2 regions of the Exiguobacterium sp. s189 genome follow, and region 2 is predicted to be linked to the other one. Evidence: riboswitches for the same ligand, from Rfam matches in the RefSeq annotation. Region 2 holds a riboswitch; the other holds the start of a gene.

Region 1 (3,187 bases), on a different contig from region 2:
CATTGGACAGAAGCAGGACTCACATGAAATCGTGACGAATCTTTACTATTAGATCTTGAAATGTCCCATGCTAGGAGGGAACACATGAACCACTTTCGTAAGATGTCCGTGCTCGGTTGGAGTATATGGAGTGCCCTGTTCATCTTCACCATCGCACTATTTGCATTGGATATCCTACACGCCCCAACAATCGATTCGTTGTCATTTATTTTAATTTCGTTGCTTGTCATCATTTTTCAACTCGACTCGATCGAAGTCAAAGGTGTGTACTTCACATTTTCTGAAAGTATCGTTTTAATCTTATTTTTATTCTTTGGATTTGAAACAGCACTCATCGTCAACCAAATCGGGGTGTTCGTCTTTCAATTCGCCAACTTGAGACCGAAAGTCGCCATCCGTCGCTTCCGGTTCACATATCCGTGGAATGCCATTACGGCGTACTTAGAGATCGTCATACCAGCAGCTGTCTATCTCGCCCTAGGTGGGGAGACCAGTCTCAACTTTTATTCGCAAGATTCGTTCGTGCCGCTCGCTGGATTGTTCCTTGCCATCTTCTTAAACACGGTGTTTCAAAAGTATCAGGTGAAATGGTGGTTCCGCGTCGACATCGCATTGAGCGACTTTATGAAGATTGCGTTCTATACGTACGTCGTCAGTTTGATTTTCATCTTAGCGGCAGCGTTTTTCCGAGAGACCAACTTACTCGTCGTCAGTAGCATCGCCGCTGCGTTGACGTTCTTCATCAAGCGGCTTCTCATTCAAAAAGAGCGACAAGATGCATTTAAATCCTTGATTGAGCAATACGATGAAGCGAAAGAGGCCGTTTCCTTGTCACAGAGCGAGGCACAAGCCATCGAAGTGTTTTTAAGTCAATGCGAACAGCTGAATCATTATGATGAAGGGTATGTCGAGTTTAAATTGTTTGAACGCACCCTGTACTTTGATTTAAAGACGCGACAGCCCATCGATCGACCCATCGTCTTTACGTTGCTTGAAATGAGTCAGCCAATCGAGCAAGTCCTCGATTATGAGATGCGCTTTGAATGGGATACTTCCCTTTCTGACGCCTTCCATGACGATTACCACAGCTTTGTTTCTGTCCGCTCGGAGGAAATTGAAGAGATTCGTACATGGATTGTCATGACGGGAGAACCTGTATACGGTTATCCGAAGATTATTCAGCATGAAATCATCAAATTGTTAAAATCGTTCAACCGGACCATTAGCCGTTGTCACGAACGGGACCGCCTCTATACCGAGAGTCGGACGGACAGTTTAACGCTTCTCGCCAATGCGCGTGCGTTTTATGAATATGGCATTCAACAAATATCCGATATGTCGGTATATCCGATATCGGTCGCCATGCTCGATATTGATTTTTTCAAAAAGATCAACGATACGTACGGTCATCAGGTCGGAGACCATGTGTTACAAGAGTTCGGACGACGAATTCGTCAGGTACTTCGTCCCGATGACTTTGCGGCACGTTATGGCGGCGAAGAATTTATTTTGTTGCTCAATCATTGTGACATGAACCAAGCGATCGAAATCACGGAGCGGATTCGCCATCAAATCGAAGCGAAACCGTTTCATGTCGACCACCATGAAATTTCTGTCACCGCGTCCATCGGGGTCGACACAATCGAAGCGTTCGGGAAGAAGCGTCTCGATGATACGATTCGAAATGCGGACCGTGCCCTGTATGTTGGTGGAAAATATGCAGGACGTAACCGCGTGGCGCACTTCAACAATTTAACGACGTAAACTCCCCTTTCTCACATCGAATTGGGGAGTTTTTAGGTTGACAACTAGATTTGAAACAGGTACGTTAGGGAACGTGTTTGATAATAGGATAACTTAACTTTTTATCGAGAGAGACGGAGGGACTGGCCCTATGAAGTCTCGGCAGCGGGGAACCTGTGCCAAATCCAGCGGACATACGTCCGAAAGATGAAAAGGGTATTTCACACGAAGGACCTTTTTCTCAAGAAAAAGGTCCTTTTTATTTTTTAGTGAGGTGATTATTTTGGAACAACCAACAGCAAACAAGTGGGCACTTCTGCCGTTACTCGTCTTCTTGCTCTTTTTCATCGGGGCGGGTGTCTACTATGGGGACTTCTATAAGTTTCCTGTACTCGTTGCGGCCATCATCGCCTTGATGGTTGCAGCATTCATGACAAAAGGAAGTGCCACTCAAACCGTCGAGCGCATCGCGCAAGGTGCCGGAAATCCGGGAATCATCATTATGATTTTTATCTTCTTACTGGCCGGTGCCTTTTCAACGGTAGCCGAATCAATCGGTGCCATCGACGCGACGGTCAACGCGGCGTTGACGCTTTTACCCCCATCGCTTCTCTTAAGTGGACTATTCGTCATTGCTGCTTTCATTTCAATGGCAATGGGTACATCGACCGGAACGATTGCGGCACTTGCGCCGATTGCCCTCGGTATTCATGAGGAAAGTGGTGTGAACGTCGCCATCGCAGCCGCGGCAGTGGTCGGCGGAGCCATGTTCGGAGACAACCTTTCATTCATTTCGGATACGACCATTGCTGCCGTAAGGACACAACGGACGAACATGCGCGATAAGTTCCGAACGAACTTCTGGATCGTGCTACCAGCTGCCATCATCACGACGATTTTACTCGCCGTCTTGTCGAACGGTGAATCGACGGTCGATGTCGCCGTATTCGAATGGTATAAACTCATTCCGTATCTCGCGGTCATCGGACTGGCGTTAACGGGACTGAACGTCATTCTCGTCCTGTTAGGAGGGATCACGCTAACAGGAATCATCGGTCTTCTCGACGGAAGCTTATCCGTCACAGCATTTGTGACCGCTATCGCCGATGGCATGGTCGGTATGGCTGAAATCTCGTTCTTGACGTTACTCATGGGCGGACTCGTCGGTCTTATTTCGCACAACGGAGGACTCACGTATTTACGTGATGCGCTGACGTCACGGATTCAAAAACGTGCTGGTGCCGAGTGGAGTATCGCGGGTCTCGTCAGTGCGACGAACGTAGCGACCGCGAACAATACGATTTCTATTCTTGTAGCCGGACCACTTGCCGCGAACATTGCGGACGAATATGATATCGAACGGAAGAAATCAGCAAGCGTACTCGATATCTTCTCATGTGGTGTACAAGGGATTCTTCCATATGGAGCGCAACTCCTCATCGCC
Region 2 (3,187 bases):
AAGAGCAACGGCCAAAACGAGTCGGCGAACGCAAAACCGATGAGAGCGAGCGCGTCACCAACGATGGCGATCATCATAATTGGTTTGCGTCCGTATAGATCAGCAAGCCGTCCCCCAATCATCGAGCCGAGGAGCGCCATGATCGGTCCCGTCGCCATGATGATTCCGACTTGAAGATAGCTGTCTAACTGGTCACTATAATAAAGGACTAAGAATGGGGCAATCATGAACATCATGATTCCCGTGATCGTTTCTCCTAAGAAACGTATCCAAATGTTGCGGTCGAGTTGCTTGAGTGATTGAAACATACAGGTCACCTGCTTTATTTAATTTTAGACACAAAAGGGACGTCATATGCATGAAGGCATACGACGTCCCACGTTGTTTATGCATGCCTAGTTAGGCAGGCATCTTAGATATGAATCAATCGAAGAGGTGCCTGCCAATCAGTATGAACTTGAATGAATGGTTTCGAAGATACTACTGACATGGGAACCTCTCCTTTCTGTTAATTGTTGTTCTTCTCTTCAACTGTATGACACATTTCATCAATGTGTCAACAAATTAGTGGGAGGATTTAGAGTAATTCATTTAAATTTTTTCGGTTTAAACGATAATCAATCAGTCTAGACAAGACCACTTGAATCATCGCCGTAATCGGAACACTCACAAACATGCCGACGAGACCAAATAGACTTCCTCCGATGATAATCGATGTGATGACCCAAAATGGAGTGATTCCGACGCTGTCGCCCAAAATCTTCGGTCCGAGCCACAATCCGTCAAATTGTTGCAACAAGAAGATGAACAAGAGCACCAATACGGCGGTGAACGGATCATAAAAGTAAGTGATGATAAACGCTGGAATCATCCCTAATAGCGGACCGACGTATGGGATAAAATTGAGCACACCGACGATGACACCAAGAAGTAACGCGTATGGAGCCCCGATGATTAAGAGTCCGATGACAGCGAGAACACCGATGATCAGACAATCGAGTGATTTACCGATGATGTATCGTTTAAAAATGTAGTCCATCTCCTGAAAGATATCGATTGTCGTCTTCGCAGTGCCCACTGGTAAGAGCGCGTAGAGAAGGCGTTTGAACATGCGAGCGAAGACTTCTTTGTCCTTTAACAGATAGATGGAGATGACAATCCCGATTAAGAAGTTGATCAATGTCATCGTGAAACTAGAGACATAACTGACAGAAGAGAGGACGGCCGTCTCGACCCATCCGGAATAACGATCCTCGAAGCGTGCAAAATCAATCGCCTGGGCGATCGTCGCGTTATAGTCTTTCAGGTAATTGTTTACATCACCTAAGAACGCATCGATTTGACGGATGTAGACGGGTAACTCCTCGATGAGTGATGAAAGACTCGAGTAGATCCGCGGGAACAACGTGACGACCGAGATTGCTAAAATCCCGATAAACGTGATATAGACGATGAGCAGACCTTGATATCGCTTCAAATGGAACCGTTCTTCAATATAAGAGAGTACGGTGTTAAGTAATAAAGCGATGGCAATCCCCATGATGATTGGGGTCAGTAACTGAAACGTGTACTGCAAAACACGTGAGATGGTATCCGGTTCACTGATGACCCGCCATAAGACGAGTAAAATCAGACCGATCACACTGAGTTTCCAAATAAGTTGACGATTAAGCTCCAATGCTCTATCCCCTCATACAAATATAATTTTTCTACTCTTTTACTATGAATGTTTTTTGAAAAGGATTCAATAGATGTTCACTTTGAAAAAATGTTTGACACCGTTGGAAATGTCTGGTTAACTTAGGAACATACAAAAATTACATAGCGAATAACACTTTCTATCAAGAGAAGCGGAGGGACTGGCCCGATGAAGCTTCAGCAACAGATTGCAAAATACTGTGCTAATTCCAGCAAGGTGACCTTGAGAGATGGGAAGGTGGTTGACTACATACGTCTGTATTGAGCACCCCTTTCCTCAGAAAGGGGTGTTTTTTCGTATCAGGAGGAAGAATCATGGCAGACAGACGTTCACAATTATTAAAATCCTTACCGACGCAACACTTCGTCGGATTAGCAGAAGAGGTCGCAGCGGTAGAGGCAAGCGGGAAGAGCGTCATCCGACTCGGGCAAGGGACACCCGATTTACCGACGCCCGCTCCAATCTGTGAGGCGCTCGAACGTGCCATCACGGACCCGACCACACACCAATACGGTCCATTTCGAGGACAGACCCGATTGAAAGAAGCGGTCGCATCATTTTACTCTCGTGAATATGGTGTCGAACTCGATCCGGAACGAGAAGTCGCGATCTTGATCGGTAGCAAATCAGGTTTGATCACACTCCCACAATGTCTTCTCGAACCGGGTGACGGGATTTTACTCCCGAACCCGGGTTACCCGGATTACATCTCGGGGGCGCGTCTGGCTGGTGCGGAAATCATCGATTTGACGTTAAAAGAGGAACATGGCTTTCTTCCGGACTATTCAACACTCGACCCGTCCCACGCGAAACTCATGTATTTGAACTACCCGAGCAATCCGACTGGGGCTGTTGCGACGCCGGCATTCTTTGAAGAAACCGTCGCGTTTGCGAAGAAGCATGATGTGATGGTCGTCCACGATTTCGCTTATGGAAGCATTGGGTTCGACGGTTATGTTCCCCCGAGCTTCCTTCAGGCAGATGGTGCGAAAGAAATTGGAATTGAAGTATACACGATGTCGAAGGCGTTCAATATGTCGGGGTGGCGTGTCGCGTTCGCGGTCGGGAATGCCGATATCATCGAAGCCATCAACACGTATCAAGATCATGTCCACGTGTCTGTCTTCTCAGCCATTCAAGAGGCAGCGATTGTGGCGTTAGAATCCCCGCGAGACTTGCGTGATGACCTAGCCTCACTTTACGAAACAAGACGAAACCGATTGATTAATGGATTACGCCGGGCGGGGTGGGAGATTGAGGCACCGAAGGGTTCGTTCTTTGTATGGGCGAAAGTACCTGAGGGGGATGCAAAATCGTTCTCGAAAAAGTTACTCCACGAGGCGGGAGTCGCCGTCACACCAGGCTACTTCTTCGGAACAGAGGGAGAGCACCACATCCGTTTCGGTCTCGTATCGTCTGAACAGAAGATTGATGAAGCGGTAGAACGGATTGAGAGACTGTTTGCAGCTTATGAGGAGGTACATTTGT

What was found. A riboswitch is a leader RNA that binds a small molecule or an ion and turns the genes downstream of it on or off. The one in region 2 is predicted to bind S-adenosylmethionine.
Region 1: another riboswitch for S-adenosylmethionine. It lies ahead of KNO99_RS07490 (Na+/H+ antiporter NhaC family protein); the one in region 2 lies ahead of KNO99_RS12245 (aminotransferase class I/II-fold pyridoxal phosphate-dependent enzyme).

Annotation. Positions count from the first base shown of each region.
Region 1 is NZ_JACSKM010000004.1:205,795-208,981, reverse strand. It holds gene KNO99_RS07495 (GGDEF domain-containing protein) at 85-1,764, shown strand; SAM riboswitch class I at 1,863-1,957, shown strand; gene KNO99_RS07490 (Na+/H+ antiporter NhaC family protein) at 2,027-3,187, shown strand, end outside.
Region 2 is NZ_JACSKM010000010.1:44,637-47,823, forward strand. It holds gene KNO99_RS12235 (MDR family MFS transporter) at 1-308, opposite strand, end outside; gene KNO99_RS12240 (AI-2E family transporter) at 578-1,678, opposite strand; SAM riboswitch class I at 1,836-1,935, shown strand; gene KNO99_RS12245 (aminotransferase class I/II-fold pyridoxal phosphate-dependent enzyme) at 2,014-3,187, shown strand, end outside; gene KNO99_RS12250 (iron-containing alcohol dehydrogenase) at 3,186-3,187, shown strand, end outside.